One region of the Streptacidiphilus albus JL83 genome, then DNA from elsewhere that is predicted to be linked to it. Evidence: riboswitches for the same ligand, from Rfam matches in the RefSeq annotation. Region 1 holds a riboswitch; each other region holds the start of a gene.
What was found. A riboswitch is a leader RNA that binds a small molecule or an ion and turns the genes downstream of it on or off. The one in region 1 is predicted to bind cobalamin.
Positions count from the first base shown of each region.

Region 1 (7,163 bases):
GCCCCTTGAGCGGCACGTCCGCGCTGGAGGTGGTGACGATCCTTCCCGGCACCTCGGCCACCGAGGCGTCCGGCGACCAGATCCGCACGTCCGCGCCGATCGGCACGACGTGGATGCGCCCGGGGTCGACGCCGAGGTGCTCGGCGATCTCCCGGCCGGAGCTCTGCGAGACCGTCAGCACCGAGTCCAACTGCCGGGCGACCCGACGCTGCATCCGGGTGAAGCCGTACCAGCGGCGCACCGAGAGCTGTCCCTTGAGCCCGTCGGCAGCGGCCAGGTCGAGCGCGCGGTCGACGGTGATCGGGTGGTGCACCGTGGTGACCAGCGGGAAGCCGATCCGGTCCAGTCCGAGCAGCCCGTAGCCGAGGGTCTGGTTGTCGTGGACGACGTCGTAGCGGCCCCGGTGCCGGGCCAGGTGCCGCCGGGCGCGCAGGCTGAAGCTCAACGGCTCGGGGAAGCCGCCGGTGCGCATGATCGCGTACTCCAGCGCGTCCACCGGGCCCCGGTACTCGGCCAACCGGGGATTGCGGAAGGGGTCGGGGCTCCGGTAGAGGTCGAGGCTGGGGACGGCGGTGAAGCGGAGCCGGCCCGCGCCCTCGCCGTCGCCCGCCGTCTCGTCGACGGCGTCCAGGACCGGGTAGGGCTGGCCGCCGAGGACCTCGACGTCGTGGCCGAGCCGGGCCAGCTCCCGCGAGAGGTGCCGGACATAGACGCCCTGCCCGCCGCAGAAGGGGTTGCCCTTGTAGGAGAGCAGCGCGATCCGCAGCGGCCGGTCAGCGGATACGGAGTCCCGCACAGCACTGGTCACCTAGGGTCGTCTCCTCTGAAGTCACGGTCTTCTGCGCCACCGCCCGCCCCGCCTACTCCCGGTGGCCACCTCGGCCAGGGTAATCTAGAACACGTTCCAATGACGGAGCGGATGGAGACCTTGAGGTTACCGGCCCGTAAAGGGGCCCCTCGGGGCAGGGCGGGTGATTCGCGCCACCCCTGCCCGCTGCGCCATCATGGTCCCATCGGGACCGGTCAGCAGAGCCAGCAGTCGGCGACCAGCCGGGAGACGGGGAGCGCAGTTGAGCACCAGCCCCAGGTCGTCCGCCCCTCCGCTCACCGAACGGCAGGAGGCCCGCCGCCGCCGGATCCTGCACACCGCCGCCCAGCTCGCCTCGCGCGGCGGCTTCGACGCCGTGCAGATGCGCGAGGTGGCCGAGGTCTCCGGCGTGGCCCTGGGCACGCTCTACCGCTACTTCCCCTCCAAGGTCCATCTGCTGGTCGCGACCATGCAGGACCAGCTGCAGCTGATGCAGGACGCGGTGCGCAAGCACCCGCCGGTCGGCGACACCCCCGGGGCGCGGGTCACCGAGACCCTGATGCGGACCTTCCGCGGCCTCCAGCGCGAGCCGCAGCTCGCGGAGGCCATGGTCAGGGCGCTGACCTTCGCCGACCGCTCGGTGAGCGCCGAGGTCGACCAGGTCAGCCGGCTGACGACGGCCCTGATCGGCGACGCGATGGGCCTGGACCACCCGCCGACCCGGGAGCAGCTGGCCGCCGTCCGGGTGATCGAGCACACCTGGCACTCGGCGCTGGTCACCTGGCTCTCCGGACGCGCCTCGATCGCCCAGGTCCGGATCGACCTGGAGACCGCCTGCCGACTGCTCGGCGAGTGACGGTCCCCGGGCTTCGACCCGCCGGCCCGGTCCTCGGACGGGGCCCGGTCCTCCGGCGGGGCCCACTCCTCCGGTGATGCTCAGTCCTCCGGCGGGAAGACCGGGTCGCCGCTCGCCGCCAGCAGCAGGCTGATCGCCTCGACCGGACAGCTCTCGGCCGCCGCCAGCAGCGCCTCGGACGCGTCCGCCTCCGGCTCGACCGGGTGCGACTGGCGCGCCCCGTCCAGCCGGAAGCCCTGCGGGGCGGAGGCGGCGCACATCCCGGAGCCGATGCACACCGAGCGGTCCACCTCGACCCGCCACCGGTCCCCCATCAGCCCTCGCCCCCGGTCTCCCGCTCCGGGGAGGGCGGCTGCGGCGGGACGTAGCCCTGGGGCAGGTGGATGGTCTTGTCCTCCAGGAAGGAGGCCAGCCCCTCGGGCCCGAACTCCCGGCCGATGCCGGAGTTCTTGAAGCCGCCGAACGGGCCGAGGAAGTCGAGCCCGAAGGTGTTGACCGAGTAGGTCCCGGTGCGGACCTGCCGGGCGATGTCGATGCCGTGCTCGACGTCGCCGCACCAGACGCTGCCGGAGAGGCCGTAGTCGGAGTCGTTGGCGATCCGCAGCGCGTCGGCCTCGTCCTCGTAGGGGATCAGGCAGACCACCGGGCCGAAGATCTCCTCGCGGGCGACCCGCATCCGGTTGTCGACGCCGCCGAGCAGCGTCGGCTCGACGTACCAGCCGGTCGGCTGGGCGGCCGGGACGCAGCCGCCGGTGAGGACCTTGGCGCCCTCCTCCTGGCCGAGCCTGATGTAGTCCAGGTTGCGCTGCTGCTGGCGGCGCGCGACCAACGGGCCGACCTGGGTGGCGGCGTCCAGCGGGTCGCCGACCACCAGCGCGCCGACGGCCGCGACCAGCCGGTCGGCTATCTCGTCGTACTGGGCGCGCGGGGCGAGGATCCGGGTCTGGGCGACACAGGCCTGGCCGTTGTTCATGTAGGCCGAGCCCATCAGGTTGTCGACGGCGGCGCCGAGGTCGGCGTCCGGCAGCAGGATGGCGGCGGACTTGCCGCCGAGCTCCAGGGTGATCCGGGTGAGGTTGCGGGAGGCCACCTCCATGATCCGCCGCCCGGCCGGGACCGAGCCGGTGAACGAGATCTTGTCGATGCCGGGGTGGCCCACTAGGTACTCGCTGACCTCGCGGTCGGCGGGCAGGATGCTGAGCACGCCCTCCGGCAGCCCGGCCGCCGCGCAGATCTCGGCCAGGATGTAGGAGTCGAGCGGGGTCTCCGGGGACGGCTTGAGGATCACCGTGCAGCCGGCGATCAGCGCCGGCGCCAGCTTGGCCGCCGCGACGAACTGCGGGACGTTCCACGGGACGACGGCGGCGACCACGCCGACCGGCTCGCGCCGCACCAGCAGCGGGTTGAGCACCCCCGCCCGGTGCTCCTCGAAGGCGAAGCCGCGGGCGGTGGCGATGGCCGCGTCCCAGATCATCATCGGGCCGTAGGCCTGGGCCAGGATGCTCCAGGAGAAGGGTGAGCCGTTCTCGGAGCTGATGCAGCGGGCGATCTCCTCGGCGCGGGCGGCGATGCCGTCCTTGATCCGCTCGCAGACCGCGAGCCGCTCCTCCAGGCCCGTCCGGGGCCAGGGGCCCTCGTCGAAGGCCTGGCGGGCGACGGCGACGGCGTGGTCGACGTCCGCCCGGGAGGCGTGCGGCACCCGGCCGATGACCTGCTCGGTGTGCGGGGAGACCACCTCGATGGTCTCGTCCCCGGCCGGGGCGACCAGCACCCCGCCGATGACGAGCCGGTCGTGTTCGCGTACCTCGGGGCTGGTGGGATTCTCGGCCATGTTCGGGCTCCCTGCTGACGACCCGTCACTTTTGACGTTGCATAGAACTGATACCAGTTCTAGTAATCAGGGGCAACGGCCATGCAGTAGGCTGCCCGACTAGTTGCATCAGGAACGTAACGTGTTCTAGTCAGCGCGCTCCAAGAACCTCGTACCAAGAACCGCGTTCCAGCAACCGTGATCCAGTACAGCGGCGGGAGAGGACGGCGCCATGCCCACCCAGAGTCAGGACGCGGAAGGCGAGCAGGGCCGCGACGGCGGAGCCTGCTGCGGCGAGGGTGCGGCGGTGAGCGGGGCCCCGCTCACCGCTGCACCCGACGCCGGGGCCGAGACCGCCCCGGACGTGCTGGCCTGGCGCAGCCGGACCCTGCCGCCGGTGCAGTACCGCGGCGGCGGGATCTGGAGCATCCCGGTCCCGATCCCGAACAACCCGCTCCGCTACACCCTGGTCTACGCCCTGGAGACGCCGCGCGGTCCGGTCCTGGTCGACACCGGCTGGGACGACCCCACCGGACGCACCGCGCTCGCCGACGGCCTGGCCACGGCCGGGTTCGCGCTCACCGACGTCCACGGCATCCTGGTCACCCACCACCACCCGGACCACCACGGGCTGTCGGCGCACGTCCGCGAGGAGTCCGGCGCCTGGATAGCCATGCACGGCGCCGAGGCCGCCGTGATCCGGGCGATCCGCAGCGTCCCGTCCGGACGCTGGGCGGACCGGATGGCGCGGGCGATGAGCGGCGCGGGCGTGCCGGAGGAGCACCTGGCGGCGCTGCGGGCCTTCGGCGGCAGCCGGGACGACGACAGCGCGGCCGGCGGCAGCGCGCGCGGCAGCGGCGCGGGCGGCAACGCCGGCGTGATCCTCTCCGACGCGCTCCCCGACCGCGAGCTGGTGCACGGCGAGTCCGCCGGCGTCCCCGGACGCGACGTCCGGGTCCTGTGGACCCCCGGTCACACCCCCGGCCATGTCTGCCTCTACCTGGACGAGCCCGACCACCCCAGCCGGCTGCTGTCCGGCGACCACCTGCTGCCCACCATCAGCCCGGTGGTCAGCCTCTACCCGGAGAACCCCGGGGACGAGCCGGCCGACCCGCTCGGCGACTACCTCGACTCGCTGGAGCGGATCGGCGCGCTCGCCCCGGAGGAGGTCCTCCCCGCGCACCAGTACCGCTTCACCGACAGCCCGGCCCGGGTGCGGGCGCTGCTCGGCCACCACGCCGACCGGCTGGCCGAACTGCACGCCCACCTCAAGCAGGGACCGCTGACCCTCTGGGAGGCCGCCCAGGGCATGCACTGGAACCGCCCCTGGTCGGAGCTGGGCTTCCTGGCCCGCCACCTCGCCCTCTCGGAGGCCGCCGCGCACCTGCGGCGCCTGGTCAAGACCGGCCTGGCCGAGGAGGTCCCGGACACCGACCCGGCCCTGCACCGGGCACTGTGAGCACGGGCCCGGCCACCGGGCGCTGCGAACCGGGCCCGGGGCGGCGGATACAGTGGCTGCACCCAGTTGATCCGCGTCCAGACAGGGAAAGCCGGTGCGACTCCGGCGCTGACCCGCAGCCGTAGAGCCGGAGTGCCTGTCTGGACGTGAGCGGCCCCGTCGAGGTCTACGGATCGCCCACCGCTCCCCGAAAGGCATGACCAGCCATGCTCACCGCCGCCCGCCTGGGCGCCGTCGCGCTGACCGCAGCCGTGCTCACCGGCACCGCCGCGCCCGCGTTCGCCGCCACCGCGTCACCCTCGGGCTCAGCGTCGCCCTACGCGCTCGTCACCGCCCCCGCCACGGACTCCGTCCTGGCGGCGGCTGCGGCCGCGGCCTCCGCGTCGGCGACCCCCTCCGCCCCGGCCTCGGCCGCCCTGCCCGCCGGGCTCTACGGCCAGGCCGACCCCACCTACGACGGCGTCTTCCGGCAGGGCCTCAGCCTGCTGGCGCTGCACACGGAGGGCATCACCCCGGCCGCCTCGGCGGTCGACTGGCTGACCGGCCAGCAGTGCGCGGACGGCGGCTGGCCGTCCTACAACCCGACCCCGGCCAAGGCCTGCTCGGCCGCCGCCGAGGACACCAACGCCACCTCGATGGCGGTGCAGGCGCTGGTCGCCCTCGGCGGCCACGACAGCGCCGTGGCCAAGGCGGTGGCCTGGTACAAGCAGGTGCAGAACAACGACGGCGGCTGGTCCTACAACCCCGGCACCGCCAGCGACGCCAACTCGACCGGGCTGGTCGTCTCCGCCCTGCTGGCCGCCAAGGCCGACCCGGCGACGGTCGTCAAGGGCGGGCACAGCGCCATCGCCGGACTGGACTCCTTCCAGCTCGGCTGCTCCGCGCCCAAGGCCGACCAGGGCGCCTTCGCCTACCAGCCGAACAAGAACGGGTCGCTGACCGCCAACAACGCCGCCTCGGTGCAGGCCGCCCTCGCCATCGGCGGCGGGTTCCTGCCCGTCACCGACCCGGCCGCGGCGTCCTCCGCCCAGCCGTCCGCGACCTGCTCGGACGCGATGCGCTCGGCCTCGCAGTACCTGTCGGCGCAGCTCGGCGCCGACGGCGGGCACCTCACCGCTCCGCTGGCCGGCTCCTCCACCCCGGCCCCCGACTACAACGACACCGCCTGGGCCGCGCTCTCGCTCGCCAACAACGGCTGGCCCGCCCCGGCGAAGACCGCCGTCGAGTGGCTGCGGCAGAACGGCGAGGCCTGGATCCAGGGCAGCACCGGCCAGGCCTCCCCGGCCGCGCTCGCCCTGCTGATCCTGGACGCCAAGGCCACCGGCCTGGACCCGCACTCCTTCGGCACCACCGACCTGGTCTCCCAGCTGGTCGCCACCGGCCCCACCCCGGCCGCCGTCCCTGCCGCGAGCGCCGCCACCGGCGCCCCGACCGCCGCCGCGAAGAAGTCCGGCAGCGGCGGCCCCAACTGGCTGATCTTCGGCGTGCTGTTCGTCGCCGCCGTCGGCGGCGGGATCCTGATCAGCTACAACCGGGCCAAGGGCAAGCGCTCATGACGCTCCGTCACCTCAGTCGGATCCGGCGCCCCGGCCACCTCCGGCGCGGGCTCACCGTGGCGGTCCTGCTGTCGGCCGCCGCGCTGCTCGGCATCGGCCCGGCCGCTGCCAGCAGCTACCGCTACTGGTCGTTCTGGGAGGGCTCCGGCAGCGGCTGGACCTACCAGCAGTCCGGACCCAACACCTTCGTCCCGGCCGACGGCTCGGTCGACGGCTGGCGCTTCGGCGTCAGCGCGGACAGCAGCGCGGCCGAGAAGCCGCGCAGCGCCCCGGACTTCGCCGCCGCCTGCGCCCACACCCCGGCGGTGAGCGGCAAGAAGCGCGTCGCCGTGGTGATCGACTACGGGACGGCGGCCGACTCCGGCAGCAACGCCACTCCCCCGGCCGAGCTGACGCTCTGCGCCACGCTGGCCGAGGACGCCAGCTCGGCGCAGCTGCTGGCACAGGTGTCGCCGCCGCTCCGGTACGACAGCAACGGCATCCTGTGCGCCATCACCGGCTACCCGCAGAGCGGTTGCGGCGAGGTGGTCAGCGGCGCTGCGGCCACGGCCACTGCCACGGCGGCCGACGGGTCGACCGCCGCCACCGCACCATCCGCCACCGCGACCGCGAAGAAGGCCGCGCCGAAGCCGACCAAGTCGAACCCGGCGGCGCTGGCCATCGGCGTGCTGTTC
Region 1 covers NZ_JQML01000001.1:2,457,962-2,465,124, forward strand. The annotation lists gene BS75_RS10645 (glycosyltransferase family 4 protein) at 1-808, opposite strand, end outside; gene BS75_RS10650 (TetR family transcriptional regulator) at 1,071-1,664, shown strand; gene BS75_RS10655 (ferredoxin) at 1,745-1,978, opposite strand; gene BS75_RS10660 (aldehyde dehydrogenase) at 1,978-3,495, opposite strand; gene BS75_RS10665 (MBL fold metallo-hydrolase) at 3,707-4,933, shown strand; adenosylcobalamin-variant (AdoCbl-variant) riboswitch at 5,009-5,079, shown strand; gene BS75_RS48035 (prenyltransferase/squalene oxidase repeat-containing protein) at 5,140-6,489, shown strand; gene BS75_RS10675 (SCO2322 family protein) at 6,486-7,163, shown strand, end outside.

Region 2 (7,163 bases), 4.3 Mb from region 1:
AGCAGCTCGACGCCGAGCGTCCGGGCGGCCTCGACCAGCCCCGGCTCCTCGGCCTTGGCGTCCACGCTGGCCAGGCAGCCGACCGCGAGCGGGCTGAGCCCGGCCTCGGCCAGGGCGGAGCGGACCAGGTCGAGCACCTCCTCGGTCGGGACGCCCCGGCTGGCGCCGACGCCGACGACCAGGCTGCGCGGGTACAACTGGACGGTGGGGACGGTCGATCCCGCTGCCGGCAGCCGGTCGCTGAGGCAGAGGGTCGGGGCGTCCGCCGCCGCGTCGGCGGAGACGTTCGGCGGCAGCGCGGGCAGCGGGTGGACGGCGTCGGCGACCAGCCGGACCGGCTCGCCGTCCAGCAGCGCCCGGCTCAGCGCCGCCAGGTCGCCGGTGACCGGCAGGCCGAGGGTGTCCAGACCGGGGACGCCGGTCGCGTCGGTCGCCGTGGTCACCACCGGCTGTGCCTCCAGCGCCTCGGCGACCCGGGCGGCCAGCGCGTTGGCGCCGCCCTCGTGCCCGCCGACCAGGGCCACCGCGAAGCGGGTGGACTCGTCGACGCAGACCACCCCGGGGTCGGTGTGCTTGTCCGCGAGCAGCGGGGCGATCAGCCGTACGGTCGCGCCGGTCGCCAGGAAGCAGACCAGCTGCTCGCACTCGGTCCAGGCCCGGCGCACGGAGGCGGCGACGGTCGGCTCCGTGTAGAGGGCGAACTCCGGGTCGGCGGCGGCGAGCCGGGCGGCGGACCGGCGGCCGGCGGCGGTGGCCGCGATCAGGCCAATCACTATGAGTCTCCCGATGGTGCGGTGGTTGCTGATGAGTCGACAGGTATGGACCCGGGGGCGGTCCTGGTGCCCCAGAGCACGAAGACCGGGTTGATCGCGGCCAGTCGGCTCACCCCGCCCGGCAGCGGCGCCAGCCGGGCGGCCTGGAGCTGGACGCCCTCGGCGGTGAACCCGGCCGCGAGCAGTGCGGCCCGGACGTCGGGGACCCGGTCCAGGGCGGCCAGGGTGACCACCACGGTGCGCAGCGCCCGCTCGGCGCAGGCGGTGACGACGGCCGGCAGGTCGGCCCCGCCGCCGCCGATGAAGACCGCGTCCGGCGCGGGCAGGCCGTCGAGCGCCCCGGGTGCGCTTCCGTGCACCACTCCGACGTCGACGCCGTGCGCCCGCGCGTTGGCGCGGATCCGGCGCACCCCGTCCTCGGTGCGCTCCACCGCCACCACCGCTGCGCCCAGCCGGGCGCACTCGATCGCGACCGAGCCGCTGCCCGCCCCCACGTCCCAAACCAGGGTGCCCAGCCGGGGCCCGAGCCTGGCCAGTGCCAGGGCCCGCACCTCGGCCTTGGTGACCATCGAGTCCCGGTGCTCGAACGCCTCCTCGGACAGTGCCCAGCCGTCCGGGCCCTCGGTCGGCCCGGCCAGCGCGCGCATCGGGCCGACCGCACCGTCCGCACCGCCCGCACCGTCCGCGACGGCGAGGCAGAGCACCACCTGGACGCCGGGCCAGTCCCGGGCCGCCGCCTGGGCCGGCGTCAGCTCCTCGACCCGCTCGGTCGCGGTGCCCAGGTCGGTGGCCACCACCAGCCGCCGCTCGATCCCGGGCACGGCGAGCAGCGCCGCGCCGATCTCGGCCGGTCCGGCGCCGGGCGCGGTCAGCACGGCGGTCTTGCGCTGCGAGCGGCAGGCGTTGAAGGCGGTGCGCGGGTCGCGGCCGTGGGCGCTGACCACCACGGCGTCGTCCCAGGGCAGGCCGATCCGGGCGAAGGCCTCGGCGACGCTGCTGGTACCGGGCCTGACGTCGAGCGCGTCCGGCCCGAAGCGCTCGGCCAGGGCGCGGACGATGCCGAAGAACCCCGGGTCGCCGGAGGCCAGCACCAGCACCCGGGCGGTCGTTGCCGACGCCCCGTCGCTGGGTGCGGGTGCGGGTGCGGGTGCGGGTGCGGGGGCGGACGCGGGGGCGAGCGCGGCGACGGCGTCCAGCGCGGGCGCGAGCGGGCCGAGGACCAGCGCGCGGTCGGCGGGCACGCCGGCCGCGTCCAGGTTCCGGCGTCCGCCGAGCACCAGGTCGGCGTCGGCGACCAGCTCCGGGCGTCCGGGGAGCGGCCCTGAGCCCAGGACCGTGATCCACCGCTGCGGTACGCCGCTCACCGGGCGCAGCGCGGGGCCGGTCATGGCTTGGCGGCCCGCAGGGCGCGCCGCGCCTCGGGATCCGCGCGCCGGAAGCCGTGGAAGTGGCCGGGGTGGTAGAGGTGCGAGCGGGTGCCGGTGGCGGCCAGCGCGGGGCCGACCAGGAACAGCGTGTGCTTCCACAGCTTGTGCTCCTTCACCTGCGCCTCCAGCGTCTCCAGGGTGCCGGTCAGCACCAGTTCGTCGGGCCAGGTCGCCTGGTAGGCGATGACCACCGGGGTCTCCGGCGGGTAGCCGCCCTCGGTCAGCTCCTCCACCAGCTGCTTGGCCCGCGCCGCCGAGAGGAAGATGGCCATGGTGGTGCCGTGCCGGGCGAAGTCGCGGACCTCCTCGCCGGGCGGCATCGGCGTCTTGCCGCCGCCGAGCCGGGTCAGGATCACGCTCTGGGCGACCTCGGGAATGGTCAGCTCGCGCTGGGCGATGGCGGCCACGGCCGCGAAGGAGGAGACGCCGGGGACGATCTCGGTCTCCAGGCCGAGCTCGCGGCAGCGGTCCAACTGCTCCTGCACCGCGCCCCAGAGCGAGGGGTCGCCGGAGTGGATCCGGGCCACCTTCCGGCCCTCGGCGGCGGCACGGGCGTAGACCGCGAGCACGTCCTCCATCGGGATCAGCGAGGAGTCGAGGATCTCGGCGTCCGGCCGGGCGTGCTCCAGCACCTCCTCCTGGACCAGGCTGGCGGCCCAGATGACGGTGTCGGCCTCGGCGATGGCACGGGCGGCGCGGAAGGTCAGCAGGTCGGCCGCGCCGGGGCCGGCGCCGACGAAGGTGATCCTGCCGACCGGTTCGGACTCGGCCGTCGGATCGGCCTCAGGGGTCGCGCTGCTCACAGCTTGCCTCCGCGGGTGGTTCGGGTCGCCGGTGCGATCAGCGTGGACAGGTAGGGGAGCGGACCGTCGAGGGGGTGTCCCGCCGGTCGGATCTGTTCGTCGGGCAGGCCGAGCGAGGCCCCCCAGACCGCGTCCCGGTCGCGCCCGGTGTCCGCCAGGGCCGCCTTCACCTCGGCCGCCAGCCGGCCGAACTTGTAGGCGACGACGGTGCCGGGACCGGCCAGGGCGTCCCGGAGGACGGCCGACCCGGCGGTGACCGGGACCAGGGTCAGCGGCTCGGTGCCCTCGGCCAGGACGGTGCCGCTGCGCGCGGCGAGGTCCTGCATGGCGGTGATCCCGGGCACGGTCTCCACCGCCAGCCCGGGGATCAGCGCGGTCAGGGTCTGCGCCAGATAGGTGAAGGTGGAGTAGACGTTGGGGTCGCCGATGGTGGCGAAGGCCACCAGCCCGTGGGTCCGCAGCAGTTCCGCGACCCGGGCCCCGGCGGCGTCCCAGGCGGCCTCGCGGCGGGCCCGGTCCTGACGCTCGTTCAGGGCGAAGACGATCCGTTCGACCTTGGCGGCGGCGGCGTGGTGCAGCACGGTGGCCTCGGCCCGGCCGGTCTCGCCGCTGTCCATCACCGGGACCACGACCACGTCGGCCTCGGTCAGCAGGCGGACGGCCTTGACGGTCACCAGCTCCGGATCACCCGGTCCCATGCCGATGCCGACCAGTCGGGCGGCCGGGGCAGGCGGGGGTGCGACTGGGCGCATGGTGGCAGTCCTCACTCGGGGTCCGCGCCCCGGATCGTGGTGACGGCGGCCAGAGTTCCTGGCTCGCGGACGGTCCGCCCGGTGGAGCGGCCGCCCGGTGACAGTGGCGGGACCGCGCCGGATTCGCACCGGACTTCCTCATCATTGCCGCCGTATCAGGCCCCGGAATCCCACCACGCTGCGCATCGGGGAGTCAACCGCGCGCTGTGTGTCCTCTCCCACGTCAGCTGCCCTGCGCCCCCGCTCGCCCGCTCATCCGTTCAACTGTGCGCGGGCGGCAGCAGCGAGCGCAGCGCGGACCCGAGCCGGTGCGAGGCCGGACCGGCCGAGCGCAGCGCGGCCGACACCGCCGGCAGCGGGTCGTCGGCCGCCGCCCAGGCCAGCTCGCGCAGCCGGCCGCGCGGGCGCACCGGCGGGGCCGAGGCGCCCTCCGGCAGTTGCGCGGAGCGGTGGCCCCGGCCGAAGGCGACCCGGGCCGGCGCGTCCAGGATCTCGACGGTGAAGCTGCGGCCTTCCAACTGGTCGCCCTTGGGCACGGCCCGGCCGGTGAGGTCCAGGTGCAGGGCGCGGACCAGGTCGATCCCCGGGCCGGTCTCGAACAGCCGGAACTGCGCCCCCACCCGGGGGTTGAAGTCCAGCAGCTTGTAGCGGCCGTCCCGGCGGTCGTAGCGCCAGTCCAGGTCGCAGATGCCGTGAAAGCCGACGGCCCGGCAGAAGCGGGCGCTCTCCTCGGCGAGCTCCGGGTTGGCGGTGGTGTAGGCGTGGGCGGTGACGCCGCCGCGCGGCGGCCAGGAACGGACCTTGACGCCGGTGAACACCACGTCCTGATTGACCGCGGCCCCGTCGGCCCCGCTCTCCTCGGCCCCGCCTGCGGACCCGCCGCCGGCGCAGTAGAGGTGGGCGATCCAGTCCTCGGCGTGCTCCATCGGCAGGTACTCCTGCAGCAGCACCCGGGGCATGGCGGCGGGCCAGCCTGCGGCCAGCCGGGTCAGCGCGGCCCGGTCGGCCAGCAGGGTGGTCGAACCGACCGCGGGATCGCTGAGCCGGGCGTAGGGGTCCGCGTTCTTGGCGACGATCGGGAAGACCAGCTCCTCGGCGGCGGCCGCGAGCTCCGCCGGGGTGCGCGGCAGCACCGAGCGCGGGGTGGCCACCCCGTGCTCCAGGCAGAGCCGGTGCAGCGACTGCTTCCCGGCCAGCGCCCGGGGCAGTTCGGCCGGGACGGCCGGGATCACCAGGTACGGGGCCAGCTCCGCGGCGTTCTCGGCGAGCAGCACGGCGGCCTCGTCGTCCGTGGGCAGGGCGATGCAGCGGCGGCCCTCGCGGGCCGCCACCTGCCGGGCGATCCGGGTCAGCCCGGCCAGCAGCTGTTCGGCCGGCTCGGTCCCGACGGTGGGCCAGACGAAGCGGCCGCGGAGGTAGCGGGAGAGCGCGGCCGGGGTGGCCCGGTCCTCGGTGATCGCGTAGACCGGGACGCCGGCCCGGCCCAGGCTGCGGATGGCGCCCACCCCGCCGTGGTGCAGCGGGTAGCGGCCGATCTTGACGACGAGCACCGGCACCCGTCTGTCGAGTCCGATGTCGAGCCCTCGGTCCCGTCCGTTGTCCAAGGCAGCCCCCCTGCTTGGTCCCGCTCCCCGATCGGTGGATCCATGATGCCCGGGGCACGGCCTGCGTCGACGCGCTTTCGCCAAGTCCCGTGCCGGGCCCCGGTCCAGGCCCCGGCGCCGCCGATCGCAAATCCGATCGAACCCATGACAGGGGAGCCGTTCCGTAGCAGCATGGACCCACCGATCAGGGAGCGGGACCAGGGCGAGACGGAACGTCATCAAGCTGGGGAGCTGAGCGATGAACGGTAGTGCACCTGTCGTGATCGTGGGGGCGGGACCGTACGGCCTCTCCGTGGCCGCGCACCTGGCCCGCGGCGCCGCACCGGTCCGGATCTTCGGCGGTGTGATGGACAGTTGGCGGACCAGGATGCCGACCGGCATGTACCTGAAGTCGACGCCCGACGCCTCCAGCATCTCGGCCCCCGGGGCCGGCAGCACCCTGGCCGACTTCTGCCGGGCGGAGGGCCGGGCCCCGCTGGACGAGCTGCACCCGATCCCGGTGGCGGACTTCGTCCGCTACGGCGAGTGGTTCCAGCGGCGGCTGGCGCCGCAGGCGGAGCCGGTGCCGGTGGCCAGGGTGGCCCGACTGCCGGAGGGCTTCCGGGTCACCCTGGAGGACGGCGAGTCCTTCGAGGCGCGGGCCGTGGTGGTCGCCAGCGGGCTGGCCGGGATCGCCCATGTGCCGTCGGCGCTGCGCGGGTTGGCGCCGAAGGGGCCGGATCCGACGGGGCCGCTGTCGCACAGCTCCCAGCACACCGGCTTCGCGGCCTTCGCCGGACGCCGGGTGGCGGTGATCGGCGCCGGGCAGTCCGCGCTGGAGAGCGCGGCGCTGCTGCACGAGGCTGGCGCCGAGGTCCGGCTGGTGGCCCGGGCGCCGAGGGTGCTCTGGGGCAGCCCGCCGCCGGTCGAGCGCCGCTCCGGGCTGTACCGCTCGGCCAAGCCGGACTCCCCGCTCGGTCCGGGCTGGTCGCACCTGGCGGTCAGTCAGCTGCCGCAGGCCGTCCGCCGGCTGCCGGTGCAGGCGCGGCTGCGGCTGGTGCGCCGGGTGCTCGGCCCCTCCGGCGGCTGGTGGCTGCGGGACCGGGTGGAGGGGCAGCTGCCGATCGCCACCGGGCGTCCGGTGCTGCGGGCCGAACCGGTCGGCGACGAGGTGCTGCTGACGCTGGGTTCGGCGGCGTCCGCGGTCACCCGCTCGGCGGCCGTCGGCGCGGGGACCGGAACGCTGACGGTGGACCACGTCCTCGCCGCGACCGGCTACCGGGTCGACGTCGCCCACCTGGACTGGCTGGCCGCCGAGGTGCGGACGGCCATCCGCCGGGTCCCCGGCACCGGTTCGCCGGTGCTCGACGAGTGGTCCTGCTCCAGCGTCCCCGGCCTCTACTTCACCGGGCTCGCCTCGGCGCCGACCTTCGGCCCGCTGCTGCGCTTCGTGGCCGGCACCGCCTTCACCGCCCCGCTGCTGGCGCGGGCGCTGGCCGAACCGTCGCCGGGCCGGCGGTAGCGGCGGAGCAGGGGCGTCCGATTGCGGCGCCGGTTGAGAGGGGAAGTAATAGCACGGTTGAGGTGGGGGATTTCGGCTGGGTTGGGAAATTCGACCCCAAGGGAGCGGAATCTCTTACGCGGGCTCCCGGGCCCGGGTACCGTTTCACTGGTGGGAGTCGACATACCGTGGGGGCGCCGACTCCCGGGAAAAGATCATGGAATTCGGATCATGGAATCCGAGAATGATCATTACCGGGCTCCGCTGGGGAATCGGAGCGGATGCCGGAGTTGCGAGGGGGATCTCGGCGGACCGGAGCAAAGG
Region 2 covers NZ_JQML01000001.1:6,758,106-6,765,268, forward strand. The annotation lists gene cobJ (precorrin-3B C(17)-methyltransferase) at 1-773, opposite strand, end outside; gene BS75_RS29735 (bifunctional cobalt-precorrin-7 (C(5))-methyltransferase/cobalt-precorrin-6B (C(15))-methyltransferase) at 773-2,161, opposite strand; gene cobM (precorrin-4 C(11)-methyltransferase) at 2,158-3,003, opposite strand; gene cobI (precorrin-2 C(20)-methyltransferase) at 3,000-3,755, opposite strand; cobalamin riboswitch at 3,786-3,922, opposite strand; gene BS75_RS29750 (carboxylate--amine ligase) at 4,016-5,359, opposite strand; gene BS75_RS29755 (FAD-dependent oxidoreductase) at 5,598-6,860, shown strand.
Region 2: it holds a riboswitch for cobalamin, as region 1 does, so the genes downstream of both, cobI (precorrin-2 C(20)-methyltransferase) here and BS75_RS48035 (prenyltransferase/squalene oxidase repeat-containing protein) in region 1, are expected to answer to the same signal.

Region 3 (7,163 bases), 4.3 Mb from region 1:
GCCCGGTACTCGGCGCGGGCGGGGCCCGGCGAGTAGCCGGCACAGGCGCTGAGCAGCTCCAGCGCCGACTGCTCGATGTGGCCGGCCGCGGTCTGGGCGACCGTGCAGATCTCTTCGAGCTTGGCCCGGACCGCCCAGTGGCCGAGTGGGGTGAGGTCGGCGCAGGGCTCGCCGGCCTCGCCCTGGGTGCGGTTGAGGGCGCCCACGGCGGCGAAGCCGTCGAGCATCCAGTCGAGGACGTCGGCCACCTCGGCCGGGCCCGGGGTGAGGGTGAGCGCGAGGGCGCTGTCGCCGCGCACCGCCGAGACGGCCCAGGCCGCGTGCGGGACGGGCGCGCCGAGGGATGGGTGCACTCCCCCGTGCCACTGCTCCTCCAGGCCGCGCCGCAGCAGCTCGTGCAGCTCGCTGAGCGGCACCGGGTCGTCCACCAGGTGCAGGAAGGAGAGCAGTTGCGGGGCGTGGTCGACGGCGAGCCCGGCCAGCGAGGTGAGCGCCCGGTCGGGGACCGGCACCAGCAGCGTCCAGGCGTCGAAGAGCGCCGCCCAGCCGCGCAGCACGGCCTCGTCGTCGTGGGCCCAGGCGTGCAGCCGCCAGCCGGGGACGGCGCCGGTGCCGCGGAGCTCGACCAGCCCGGTGAGCCGGGCCCGCTCCCAGGCCTCGGCGGCGGCGGGCATGGTCAGTCCCAGAGCGAGGCCGGCCGCGTGGGCGTCGGCCTCGTGCAGGTCCCCGCGCCGGTCGACGCTGGGGAGGTCACCCGCCCAGTGGGCGATCCGCACCGCGTCGGCGAGCAGCCGTCGGGCCAGTGGGGACAGTTGGGCGGGTCCTGGCAGCCCGGCCGGTGGGGTGCGGCGGGCTTGGGTCGAGGGTCGGGGCTGGGTGCTGCTGTGCGGCTGCGTGGGACGCACAGCCGTGGGCAGCCTGGTCACCTGAGCGGTGCCACCCGTGGGTCGGGCATCACGGTCGCGCGAGTTCCGGGACGTCACGCCGTGCAGTCTTCCCCGTTGGCATGGCAGTTGTCACATCCTCAGGCGCGGCGGCTTCCAACGTGTCCCGGATTGGTGACGGATGGGTCACAGGAGGGGGGTGAGGTAGCGGCGCAGGATCTCGTCGTAGCCCTTCGGGTCGGCGTTCCACAGGGCCTCGTGCTCGGCCCAGGGGAACTCCCGGAACAGCACCCACTCCTCGGTGTTGGCGGCGAGCCGGCGGACCGGGTCGATCGGCGCCACGGTGTCGTCGGGGCTGTGCAGCAGCAGCAGCGGGACGTCGATCTCGGCGCCCAGGGCGATCCGGTCGATGGCGGCGGTGTCCACCCCGGCGCGGCCCTCGGCGGCCCGGACGCCGAGCGCGGCGAGCGAGCCGGGCACGCCCCGCCGGGTGGCCTGCCGACGGGCGGTGTCGCGCCAGTCCAGCACCGGCGAGTCGAGGACGATCCCGCGCACCCGGTCCCGCCACGGGGAGCGGTCGAAGGTCTGCAGCACCGTCGTCGCCCCGGTGGACCAGCCGTAGAGCAGCACGCTGTCGGCGGTCCCGTCCAGCACCAGCTGGACGGCGGCCTCGACGTCGCGCCACTCGGTGTCGCCGGCGTGGGCGAGGCCGTCCGGCGAGGGCGGGGCGCCCTCGTCGTTCCGCAGGGTCACCGCCAGCACCGGCAGCTTCAGCCGGTGGAACAGCGGCAGCAGCGGCAGCACCTGCTCCCGGTCGGCGCCGATGCCGTGGACCGCGACCACGCACACCCCCCGGGCGCCCGGCAGGTGCCAGGCCGGCATCGGGCCGAGCTCGCCGCGCACCTCGACCTCGTTGTAGGGCAGGCCCAGGGCGCTGTGCGGGTCCCCGGCGTAGACCCGGGGGGTCATCCGGACCGGGGTCCCGGCCGGCGGCGCCGAACCGTCCGAGGGCGTCGAGCCGTCCGGGTTCACCAGCCGCCGGACCACGCTCTGCGGGGTGGTGCCCAGGACCGGGCCGATCACCGTGCGGGCCGGGCCGAAGGGGGTGTCCCACTCCAGCGCGTAGCGTCCGGGGCGGAGCGTCTCGACGCTCCGGGTCAGCTCGACCTTCCCGTCACCGGCGGTGTGCACCCGCAGCCCGCCGGCGTCGGCGGGCGCGTCGCCCCCGGTCCGCACCGAGAACTCGGACACGGCCCGCCCTGCGATCAGTGCCGCGGCGCCCGCTCCGAGGGCCGCCGCACCGGCGACCGCTGCTGCCCGTCCCCAACGCATGTCGCTCCCGAGAGTCCGCCGGTCCGTCCCTGTCGGTCCGTGCCTTCCCTCCATCCCAGTACCGGGCCCCCGATCCCGCCAGTCGGGCGCGTCCATCCGACGCTGTGTCCCGTTTGCCTCCACAAGGGTGACAGTCTGCGCATTGCTGCTGCTCAGCGCCGATGGTTACGGTCCCCCATCGCTACATTTCCCCCCGCTCCGGAAGCAGGTCCCCTGATGGGCACGTCAGCCATCGCCAACGGCGGTGTCTCGTTCTGGTACTCGGCGCTGGGACTCCCCGCGCCGCGCACGCCCCTCGACGGCTCGGCCGAGGCCGACATCTGCATCGTCGGCGGCGGCTACACCGGCCTGTGGACCGCCTACTACCTGAAGAAGGCCGACCCGGGACTCCGGATCACGGTGCTGGAGCAGCGCTTCTGCGGCTACGGCGCGTCCGGCCGCAACGGCGGCTGGCTCTACAACGGCTTCGCCGGGCGCGGGGTCTTCGCCCGGAAGTACGGCAAGCCGGGCGCGGTCGCCATGCAGCAGGCGATGAACCGCGCGGTGGACGAGGTGATCGAGGTCTGCGCGGCCGAGTCCATCGACGCGGACATCGTCAAGGGCGGGATGATGGAGGTCGCCTACACCCCGGCCCAGCTGTCCCGGCTGCAGGGCTACGTCGACGGCGAGCACGCCTACGGCGAGACCGACCACGTGCTGCTGAGCGCGGCCGAGGCGACGGCGCGGATCAATGTCGCCGGGACCCTCGGCGGCAGCTACACCCCGCACGGCGCGCGGATCCAGCCGGCCAAGCTGGTGCAGGGGCTGGCCCGGGTGGTGGAGTCGCTGGGCGTGGTGGTCCACGAGGGCAGCGCGGTCACCGAGATCCTGCCGGCCGAGGCGGGCCGGCCGGCCCGGGCGGTGACCGCGCGGGGCACGGTCTCGGCGCGGTTCGTGCTGCGCGCCACCGAGGGCTTCACCTCGGCGCTGCGCGGGGAGCGGCGCTCCTGGCTGCCGATGAACTCCTCCATGGTCGTCACCGAGCCGCTGCCGCAGTCCTTCTGGGACTCGGTCGGCTGGGAGGCCAGGGAGACCCTCGGCGACATGGCGCACGCGTACATGTACGCCCAGCGCACCGCCGACGACCGGATCGCGCTCGGCGGGCGCGGCGTGCCCTACCGCTTCGGCTCGCGGACCGACAACGACGGCGTGACCGCGCAGCAGACCATCGACCAGCTGCGGGAGATCGTCACCCGGTTCTTCCCGGCGGCGAAGGACGTCCGGATCGACCACGCCTGGTCGGGCGTGCTCGGCGTGCCGCGCGACTGGTGCTCCACCGTCGAGCTGGACCGGGTCTCCGGCCTCGGCTGGGCCGGCGGCTACGTCGGCAGCGGCGTGACCACCACCAACCTGGCCGCGCGGACCCTGCGCGACCTGGTGCTGCGGGAGCTGCACGGCACCGAGGGCACCGAGCTGACGGCACTGCCCTGGGTCGGCCACCAGGTCCGCCGCTGGGAGCCGGAGCCGTTCCGCTGGATCGGCGTCCACGGGATGTACGCGGCCTACCACGCGGCGGACCGGCAGGAGCTGGCCGGGCGGGCGACCACCTCGCCGATCGCCAGGGTCGCCGACGTGATCTCCGGGCGGCACTGACCGCGCCGGGGGAACGGCTTCCACCAGGGACTCTGACACAGAGCGACCGGTCGTGGGCACTCCGAGATGCGGAATCCGCACCCGGGGCCGAGGCTTGGATCCGGGGGTGACCGGAGCGCAGCACTCGACGACCAAGGAGTGCCCATGGCTGTTCTTACCTGGCTGCTCGTCGCCCCGCTGGGGCTGCTCGTCATCCTCGGCCTCGCCTGGTTCGAGGACCGGATGCTCCGACCGCCGGCGAGTCCGGCCGAGCAGGTGCTCCGACGGCAGATCGAGAGCGGCCCGCAGAACCGGTCCACGCCGGTCGCCCAGCTCACCCAGGGCGGCGCGGAGCTGCTGAGCCTGGTCAGGAACCAGCCGCGGCAGATCACCGGCAGCATCAACCCGCCGAGCGTGCAGGGGCGCGACAGCGCGGCTTAGGCCGGGTCGCGGAGCGGGCCCGGCCCAACTGCTCAGGCCGGGTCGCGGAGCGGGCCCGGCCCGGCTTGCTCGGGCCGGGTCGCGGAGCGGGCCCGGCCAGAGCAACCAGGCCGGGCCTCTGGTGTGACCATCGTCGCTGGACGGCGTGTTGACGCGTCATCCGGCCGCATGGTGGGATCAATGGGCCATACGGAGGCATGGAGAGGAAGCCGGTGCGAATCCGGCGCGGTCCCGCCACTGTCACCGGGGAGCGCTTTCGAACATCGGCCACGGCAGCTCGGTTCCGCTGCGGGAAGGCCCGGAAGCGTGTCGATCCGGAAGCCAGGAGACTCTCGCCCCCGGTTCGTCGATCCAGGGCGCGGACCCTGAGTGAGGACATCCACGCCATGCGCGCCTCCCCCCTGCCGCCGATTGCCGCCGTCCCTGCGCAGTCGCCCCACTGACCGCCGTGCGCAGCGCCTTCGCGCTGGGCGTCGCCGCCGGCTACGCGGCCGACGCGGTCCTCGGCGACCCCCGGCGCGGGCACCCGGTGGCCGGTTTCGGCCGGGCCGCCGGCGCACTGGAGCGACGGCTGTGGCGGGACCGCCGGGACGCCGGGGCCGCCTTCACCGCGCTGAGCGTCGGCTCGGTCGCGCTGGGGGCGCTGGCCGCCGACCGGCTGGTGCGCGACTCGGCGCCGGGCCGCGCGGCGCTGGCCGCCGCCGCCACCTGGACCGTGCTCGGCGGCGCCTCGCTGGTCCGCGAGGCCCGCACCATCGGCGGGGCGCTGGAGTCCGGCGACCTCGCCGCGGCCCGGGAGCGGCTGCCCTACCTCTGCGGACGCGACCCCCGGGAGCTGACCGAGCAGCAGGTCGCCCGCGCCGTGGTCGAGTCCGTCGCCGAGAACACCGCCGACGCCGTGGTCAACGCCCTGGTCTGGGGCGCGCTCGCGGGCACGCCCGGGCTGCTGGCGTTCCGCGCGGTGAACACCCTGGACGCCATGGTCGGCCACCGCTCACCGCGCCACCTCCGCTTCGGCTGGGCCTCGGCCCGGCTGGACGACGTGGCCGGCTGGCCGGGCGCACGGCTGACCGCGCTGCTGACGGTCGCCGCCGCCGAGCCCGCGCGCCGCGCCGACGCCTGGCGGGTCTGGCGCCGCGACAGCTCCGCCCACCCGAGCCCCAACGCCGGCCAGGCGGAGGCGGCGTTCGCGGGCGCGCTCGGGGTACGACTCGGGGGGACGCTGCGCTACGGCACCCGCGAAGAGCACCGACCGGTGCTGGGCGCGGGGGCGCGGCCGGTGGCGGTCGCGGACATCGAACGCGCCTGCGTGCTCTCCCGGCGGGTGGGACTGCTGGCGGCCGGAGCGGCCGTACTGGCGAGCAGTGTGATCGGGAAGAGGGGGAGGCGACGATGAACGGCGCACTGCTGGTCGCTGGGACGACCTCGGACGCGGGCAAGAGCGTGGTCACCGCCGGCATCTGCCGCTGGCTGGCCCGACAGGGCGTCAAGGTCGCGCCGTTCAAGGCGCAGAACATGTCGCTGAACTCCTTCGTCACCCTGGACGGCGCCGAGATCGGCCGGGCCCAGGCGATGCAGGCGGCGGCGGCCGGGGTCGAGCCGGAGGCGGCGATGAACCCGGTGCTGCTCAAGCCCGGCGCGGACGGCCGCAGCCAGGTCGTGGTGCTGGGCCGCCCGGTCGCCGAGGTCGGCGCGCTGGACTACCGCGAGCGCAAGCCCGCGCTGCTGCGCACCGCCCTGGACTGCCTGGCCGACCTGCGCGCCCGCTACGACGTGGTGGTCTGCGAGGGCGCGGGCTCCCCCGCCGAGATCAACCTGCGTGACCGGGACATCGCCAACATGGGCCTGGCCACGGCCGCCTCGCTGCCGGTGGTGGTGGTCGGGGACATCGACCGGGGCGGGGTGTTCGCGGCCATGTTCGGCACGCTGGCGCTGCTGTCGGCCGAGGACCAGCGGCATGTCGGCGGCTGGATCGTGAACAAGTTCCGCGGCGACGTCCGGCTGCTGCAGCCTGGTCTGGACATGCTGCGGCAGCTGACCCACCGTCCGAGCCTGGGCGTGCTGCCGATGCTGCCGGGGCTGTGGCTGGACGCCGAGGACTCGCTGGACCTGGCCGGGATCGTCGACCGCGCGCCCGGCGGCGCCGCGCACGGCCGGGAGGTGCTGCGGGTCTCGGTGGTGCGGCTGCCCCGGCTGTCCAACTTCACCGACATCGACGCCCTCGCCCAGGAGCCGGGCGTGCTGGTGCGCTGGGCGACCCGGCCCGAGGAACTGGCCGACGCCGACCTGGTCGTGCTGCCCGGCACCCGGTCCACCGTCGCCGACCTGGCCTGGCTGCGCGAGCGCGGCCTGGACGCGGCGCTGGCCGCCCGGGCCGAGCGGGGACTGCCGGTGCTCGGCGTCTGCGGCGGCTACCAGATGCTCGGCCGGACCATCACCGACCGGGTCGAGTCCCGGGCCGGGACGGTCGACGGGCTCGGACTGCTGCCGCTGCGGATCGAGTTCGCCGCCGAGAAGACGCTGGCCCGGCCGGTCGGACGGGCTCTGGGCGAGACCGTCTTCGGCTACGAGATCCACCACGGGGTGGCCGACGTCGACGGCGGCGAGCCCTTCGTCACCGACTCCGCCGGCCAGGCCCTGGACGGCTGCCGCGCGGACGCGGTCTGGGGCACCACCTGGCACGGCCTGCTGGAGAACGACGGCTTCCGCCGCGCGCTGCTGCGCGAGGCCGCCGCCCGCTCCGGACGGGACTTCACCCCCGCGCCGGACACCTGCTTCGCCGCCGCCCGGGAGGAACGGCTCGACCGCCTCGGCGACCTGATCGAGCAGCACGCCGACACCGACGCCCTGCTGCGGCTGATCGAGGGCGGCGTCCCGGCCGGCCTGCCGTTCGTC
Region 3 covers NZ_JQML01000001.1:6,788,620-6,795,782, reverse strand. The annotation lists gene BS75_RS29860 (hypothetical protein) at 1-905, opposite strand, end outside; gene BS75_RS29855 (alpha/beta hydrolase) at 1,071-2,216, opposite strand; gene BS75_RS29850 (NAD(P)/FAD-dependent oxidoreductase) at 2,433-3,848, shown strand; gene BS75_RS29845 (hypothetical protein) at 3,993-4,268, shown strand; cobalamin riboswitch at 4,445-4,622, shown strand; gene BS75_RS29840 (cobalamin biosynthesis protein) at 4,708-5,664, shown strand; gene BS75_RS29835 (cobyric acid synthase) at 5,661-7,163, shown strand, end outside.
Region 3: it holds a riboswitch for cobalamin, as region 1 does, so the genes downstream of both, BS75_RS29840 (cobalamin biosynthesis protein) here and BS75_RS48035 (prenyltransferase/squalene oxidase repeat-containing protein) in region 1, are expected to answer to the same signal.

Region 4 (7,163 bases), 5.6 Mb from region 1:
CCGAACGGTTGGCATCGGCCTGAACCTTGCGGACGGCCTCCTTCAGCCAGGCCCGGTATTCGGCGTCGCTGCGGTCCACGTCAAGGGTCTTCATGCGCGCATCGTAGCTTTCGCCCCAGCCCCACAAATCCTTGGAATATGCCATACGGGATCGCATGTTCCAGAACTCTTTGTGTTTGTGTGGTTACGCATGGAAAGCCAGGAGGTGCAGCATGGACCTGGACCGTCCGTACGTCGCACGCCCCTGTCCCCCGACACGGGAGGAGTCGAACGGTGATGTCAGAACACGGCAGCCCGCTCTACGAGCTCAGGCTCGTCGTCGAACCCCGGAGGTTCGCCGCCATCCGGCGGATCATCCAGGCGCACCTGCGCCACTGGGACCTGCCCGAGCTGGTGGACGCCGCCCAACTGGGCGCCACCGAACTGCTGGGCAACGTCCACCGGCATGTCGGCCCCGGACAGGAGTGCCTGCTCCGGCTCACCGCCGACGATGAAGTCCTGCGCCTGGAGGTGCACGACTCCAGCCCGGTGCTCCCCCGGCTGCTCCACCCCGACCTGGACGCGGCCGGCGGTCGCGGCCTCGGCATGGTGACGGCGCTGAGCAAGGAGTGGGGGGCGGCCCCGGAGGGCGAGGGCAAGGTCGTCTGGTTCACCCTCCAGGCCGCACCACGACTGGACCCCGCCCGGGGAGGGGCGGGGTGGCGGAACACCGGTGCTCCGCTGCAGGCCGTCGTGGATCAGGTGGCCGTGCTTCAGGAGTTGGAGCCGGCACCGGCGCCCGGGGCGCTGTCGGAGGGGCGGTCGGCCGAACCCGTCCCGGTCGCGGCCGCCGCGACCTTGTCGGTCACCGCGTCGGCGCCGGTCGAGCCGCCGTTGGTCTCGGTGAGCAGGTCGTAGCGCTGGCGGTACTCGAACTCGTCGATCTCACCGTCGGCGTACTTGCGGTTCAGGGTCTCGACCGGGGTCGGCGGCGCCGACTCCGGTCCGGACCACCCGGACCGGCGGCCGTGGTCCCGACCGTGGCCGTGGCCGCGGTCGAAGCCAGGACCGGGACCGTAGCCGCGCCCCGGCCCGCCGGCCAGCCCGTGGCGCCGGCGCAGCACCTTGCGGATGAAGATCGCGACCGCGACCCAGAACAGCGGGAACACCAGGAACCACGGGCCGGGCCCGCCGTGCCAGCTGTCCGCCAGCAGAGTTGTGTCCATCTCGCGCTCCTAGGGACTTCGTTCTCGGGGGCGCGCCGCGCGGTTTCGCGGCACGTCCCGAGCATCGCCCCGACGGGGCCCCCGGGTCGTCGTGCCCGGGCGGACACCTGTCCTGCTCCCCCGGGAGTACGCCGGGCCCACCCCCGCTACTCCCGCGAGCGCTCCCCCCGGGGCGGCCCCTGCCGCTCAGTCCCCGGACAGCACCCCGAGCGGGTCGGCGAGGACCGGGGCCCAGGCCAGTTCGGCGGCGCCGGCCAGCTCGGAGCGGTCCAGGGCGGCGGGGACGATCGGGACCCGGCCGCAGCGGCCCCAGTGGGAGCGGTCGGCGACCACGTCCGGGAGCCGCTCCGGGGCGGCGTCCAGCAGCGCCGCCAGGAAGGTGCCGAGGACGATCCGGTCGGGGTTGAGGATGTTGATCACCCCGGCGATGCCCAGGCCGAGCCGGTCGACGACATGGTCGAGGGCGGCCCTGGCGGCGGCGTCCCCGGCGGCCGCGTCGGCCAGCACCTCGGCCGTCTGCTCGTCCATGGAGCGGTCCGGGTCGGGGGTGCGGCCGGCGGCGGCGAGCAGGGCCGGCGGGTCGGCCTCGACGTCCAGGCAGCCCCGGTTGCCGCAGGGGCAGCGGCGGCCGTTCGGGTCGACCGTCAACTGACCGACCTCCAGGGCCAGTCCGGCGCTGCCGGTGTGCAACCGGCCGTCGACCACCAGTGCCCCGCCGATGCCCCGGTGGCCCGAGGCGATGTAGAGCAGGTGCCGGGCGCCGCGCCCCGCGCCGTGCCGGTGCTCGGCGAGCGCGGCGAGGTTGGCATCGTTGGCGACGTCCACCGGCAGCCCCAGACCGGCCTCGGCCACGGCCTGTTCGAGCAGGTCGCCGACGCGGGTGCCGGAGGGCCAGTCCAGGTACATGGCGGCGACGGCGGTGCGCTCGGGCAGGGCGACCGGGGTGGGCACCGCGAGGCCGAGGCCGACGCAGCGGCGCGGGTCGGCGGCGATCTGCCGCGCGGCCTCGGCGACGACGGCGCGCATCACCCGCTCGGGGGTCGGGTCGGCCGGCAGCGGCAGGTCGACCGGCTCGCCGAGCAGCCCGCCGAGGCCGGCCAGGGCGACGGTGAAGCCGTCGGCGTGGACCTGCGCGGCGACCACGACCGGCCCTGACGCGTCGACAGCCAGCCGGTGCGAGGGGCGGCCCCGGGTGCCGCCGGCCGGCCGGGCGTCAACGGTGATCAGCCGCAGCGCCTCCAACTCGCCGGTGATCGCGCCCGCGGTGGCCCGGGTGACCCCCAGCGCACCGGTGAGCGCGGAGCGGGTCGGCGCCGCTCCGGTGTGGATCAGCGAGAGCGCGGGCCCCAGGGCCGCACGCCCCCGGTCGGGACTTGTGTGAGTACGCTGCACCCTCCTATTCTGACTTTGTGCCGCAAATAAACAAAACAGCCGTCACTCCTGTCGCCTCCGCCGCCCCACACACCCGCCGTCCCACCGAGTGGTCGGCCAACCGGATCGCCCTGACCGCCTTCTTCGCCCTGGACGGGCTGGTCTTCGCCGGCTGGGTGGTCCGCATCCCGGCCGTCAAGGCGGCCGTCCACGCCTCGCCGGCCGATCTGGGGCTGGCCCTGCTCTGCGTGTCGATCGGGGCCATCGTGACCATGGGCCCGGTCGGCCGGCTGGTCCTGCGCCACGGCACCGCGCGGGTCACCCTGGTCGGCGCGGTCACGATGTGCGGCTCCGTGGCCCTGCCGCCGCAGGTCCACACGGTGCTCGGGCTGAGCGGGGCGCTGCTGCTGTTCGGCGCCGGCTTCGGCACCATGAACGTCGCCCTGAACAGCGCGGCGGTGGACCTGGTCGCCGTCATCCGCCGGCCGGTGATGCCGACCTTCCACGCCGCCTACAGCCTCGGCGGGCTGATCGGCGCCGCGCTCGGCGGAGTGCTGACCCGTTCCCTGACGGCCGCTCAGCACCTGGGCCTGATGGCGGCCTTCGGCCTGCTGGTCACCGCCGCCGCCGGGCCGGTACTGCTGCGCACCCACCCGGCGCCGGTGGCGGCCGCGGAGCCCGAGGACCCCGCTCCGGCGCCGGCCGACGGCCGGCTCCCCGCCGCCGGACCGTTCTTGCTGGTGCTGCTGCTCGGCCTGGTCGCGCTCTGCGACGCCTACGGCGAGGGCGCACTGGCCGACTGGGGCACCCTGCACCTCACCGCCGACCTGCACACCAGCGCCTCGGTCGCCGCCGCCGGCTTCGCCGCGTACTCGCTGGCGATGACCACCGGCCGGTTCAGCGGCACCCGGCTGGTCGAGCGCTTCGGCGCCACCCGGGTCATGGTCGGCGGCAGCGGCCTGGCCGCCGCAGGCATGCTGGTCGGCGCGCTCAGCCCGTCGCTGCCGCTGGTCCTGGGCGGGTTCCTGCTGGTCGGGCTCGGCCTGTCGAACATCTTCCCGCTGGCGATCGACCGGGCAGGGGCGCTCGACGGACCCAAGGGCGTGGCCACCGCCTCCATGCTGGGCTACGGCGGCATGGTCCTCGGCCCGCCGGTGATCGGCTTCCTGGCCCAGGGCATCGGACTCCCGCACGCCCTGCTCTCGGTGGCGCTGCTCGCGGCCCTCTCCGGCTGCTGCACCCTGGCCGTCCGCCGGGCCGCCGCCCGCACGATTGACTCTTGACAGACTCTTACCTACGATCGGCAGATCGTGACGGCACGAGGAAGCTGGTGGAACTCCAGCACGGTCGCGCCACTGTGAGCCGCTCCCCTCCCGGGGACCGGCGAGTCAGACACTCCGCCGCCGCGATGCCCCACCGAACCGAGGGACGCACGATCCCCGAAGGAGGCTCATCGATGAGCAGCAGTCTGCCCCTTACCGGTGTCACGGCCGGTGCCGCCGTCGGCCCCGCCACCGCCACCGCTCCGGTCGTCCTGCCCGCCGCCAGGGCGGCGGCCTGGCTCGCCGGCACCGCTCTGGCCGCCCTCGCGGCCTACTACTTCATCGGCGTGGACCAGGGCGCCTACTCGGTCCTCGGCCAGGACATGCACGTCCACGAGTTCGTCCACGACGCCCGGCACTTCCTCGGCTTCCCCTGCCACTGACCACTGCTGACAGGTCATAGATAAGTCGACAAGGGAATACGTGATGGAGAAAAGACTCATCCTGCGCGGGGTGCTGGCCGGCGCGGTGGCCGGGCTGCTCGCCTTCGTCTTCGCGCGGATCTTCGCCGAGCCGCTGATCGGCCGGGCGATCGACTACGAGAGCGGACGCGACGCCGCCGTCGCCGCGCTGGACCGGGCCGCCGGGACGGCGGTCCCGGACGAGGGGCCCGAGCTCTTCAGCCGTGGCGTCCAGGCCAACCTGGGGATCGGCGTCGGCATGGTGCTCTTCGGCATGGCCATGGGCGCGCTCCTCGCCGTCGTCCACGCGGTCTGCGTCGGCCGGGTCGGCCGGCTGCGGCCCCGCACCCTGGCGCTGCTGGTGGCGCTGGGCGGCTTCCTCGGCATCTACCTGGTGCCGTTCCTGAAGTACCCGGCCGACCCGCCGTCGATCGGGCACCCGGACACCATCCACGACCGGGGCAACCTCTACCTGGGCATGGTGGGCTGCTCGGTGCTGCTACTGGTCGCCGCCGTATGGTTGGGCCGACGGCTCCAGCCGCGCCTCGGCAACTGGAACGCCACGCTGCTGGCCGGCGCCGCCTTCGCGGTGGCCATCGGCACGGTCATGGCCCTGCTCCCCTCGCTGGGCGAACTGCCGGCGAACGTGAAGGAGTTCGGACACATGGCGAGCGAGACCCCGCTGCCGCTGCGGGACGCCCGGGGCGTGATCGTCTACCCGGGTTTCCCGGCCGACACGCTCTTCTCCTTCCGGCTGTACTCCGTCGCCGCCCAACTGCTGCTCTGGGCGACCCTGGGGCTGCTGTTCGGGCCGATGGCGGAGCGGCTGCTCGACCCCGGACGCGCCGCTCTCCGGCGCGCGCCGCAGGCGGTCGGCGTCCAGACGGTCGGCACCCAAGCGGTCGGCGCACCGGCGGTCGGCGCACTGTGAAGCCGCTGGAGCCGGGCCCGGTCGCGGCCGGGACGGAAGCGACGCTGCGGCGGCTCGCGGCCCTCGGGCCGTTCTTCGCCGTGGCGGCGCATCCCCCGCCCGTCCGCCCGGACGCCGCTCCGCCCGCCCCCTGGCGGGTCTTCGGCGAGCTGACCGCCGACCCGGCCCTGCTCCGGGACCGGGTCGACCGGGTCCGCGCCCACCTGGCCTCGGCCGGCCGACAGCCGGTCGCGGCGGTGGAGCTGCGGGTCGCCGCGTCCGTGGCCCAACTCGGGCTGACCGCCCGGCTGCTGTCGCCCGCCCTGGCCCTGGCCGCGCTCGACGGCGCCCGCCCGTGCCTGGATCCGGGCGCCCTGCGCTGGCAGCCGGAGCTCGGCGGCGCCTTCCCGCTCTCGCTGCCGCTCGCGGACCTGGCCCCGGGCCCCGACCCGGCCCCGGCACCCGGCGTCCCGGCCGGCACGGCCGACCCGGCCGGGACGGTGGAGGCCTGGGCCGACGCCCTGCTGGCGGGCCCGGTCCGGGAGCTGGTCCGGGCGGTGGCGCGGCTTTCGGTCGCCGAGCAGATCCTGTGGGGCAATGTCGCCTCGGCCGTCGACGCCGCCGCCCGGGTGGCCGGCGCGGCCCTCCCCGCGCGGGCCGCCCGACTCCGGGCCACCGCCGACCTGCTGCTGGACCATCCGCTGCTGCGTGCCGCGCACACGGCCGACGCCGGTACCGGCCGGTTCCGGCGACGCAACTGCTGCCTGATCTACCGGGCCGCGCCCGGACGGGCCGGCGGTCTCTGCGGGGACTGCGTCCTGGGCGGCGGCCGAGCCCCCGCCCGGTAGCGGGTCGACCGGCCGGTCAGCCCACCGGGTCCGCGTCCGGAGCCTGCCGGGCCGCCGGCGCCGCGCCGTCCTTGGGCGGGTGCAAGTCCCAGCCGATCAGCGCGACCAGTTCCTCGTGGGTGATGCCCGGCGGGACCGGCTTGGGCGCGACCGTCCGGATCGGTGGCTGCCAGCCCTCCTCGGGGGTGTAGCGGCGGACCACCCTGGCCGGCGCGCCGACGACCACGCTGTGGTCGGGGACGGTGCCGCGCACCACCGCGTTGGCGGCCACCACCACGTTCCGGCCGATGGTCGCCCCGGGCAGGATCACCGCGCCGGTGCCGATCCAGCTGCCGGAGCCTATCGACACTGCCTCGTTGCGCGGCCACTGCTTGCCGATGGGCAGGTCCGGGTCGTCGTAGGAGTGGTTCTCGTCGGTGACGTAGACCCCGGGGCCGGTCCAGACGTCGTCGCCGAAGGTGATCGAGTGGTGCCCGACGATATGGCTGTCCCGGCCGATCACGCAGCCGTTGCCGATCCGGACGACAGGCTCGGGGCCGAGGTCGAGGCCGGGCAGGAAGCCGGCCGACATCGAGACGCCCTCGCCGATGATGCAGTAACTGCCGATGTGGATCCACTGCTCGTTGAAGACCGAGCCGAGCGGGAAGGTCAGCCGCGAACAGGGGCCGAGCGCGCCGAAGCGCAGCCGTCCGGGCCGGTCGGCGCTGACCGAGCCGGCCTCCTGCACCCACCCCCAGCCCCGGTGGACCAGCGAGGTCGCGGCGCGACCGGCCCGCTTCCGGACGGCGGTGCGGATCTTCTCGGCGAACGGCAGGAGTGCCTTCGTACGGTCGGTACGAAAGGCACGGGAGCGGGTAGTGATCGGCGGCATGATCAGAGGGTACGACGGCTGCGGCGCGTGCCTGCTTGGGGTGCGGCGGCTGTCGCGCAAGTCCGATGCGACTTCTTCACCCGAACGGCAGGAGGCGAACGTGCTGCCGCCGTCGCCGCTGTCGGCGGGCACGCCATCGCACGGGCCGACGACTGGAAGTGTCAGGGGCGCCTGCGGGCACGACAGCCCGTGGAACCTGAGCGATCCCACTGATGAGACCCGGCTGACGATGAAC
Region 4 covers NZ_JQML01000001.1:8,101,628-8,108,790, reverse strand. The annotation lists gene cds1 (L-cysteine desulfhydrase Cds1) at 1-94, opposite strand, end outside; gene BS75_RS47265 (ATP-binding protein) at 277-897, shown strand; gene BS75_RS35250 (ROK family protein) at 1,392-2,597, opposite strand; gene BS75_RS35245 (MFS transporter) at 2,615-3,859, shown strand; cobalamin riboswitch at 3,862-3,994, shown strand; gene BS75_RS35240 (CbtB-domain containing protein) at 4,033-4,281, shown strand; gene BS75_RS35235 (CbtA family protein) at 4,325-5,230, shown strand; gene BS75_RS35230 ((2Fe-2S)-binding protein) at 5,227-6,057, shown strand; gene BS75_RS35225 (acyltransferase) at 6,074-6,928, opposite strand.
Region 4: it holds a riboswitch for cobalamin, as region 1 does, so the genes downstream of both, BS75_RS35240 (CbtB-domain containing protein) here and BS75_RS48035 (prenyltransferase/squalene oxidase repeat-containing protein) in region 1, are expected to answer to the same signal.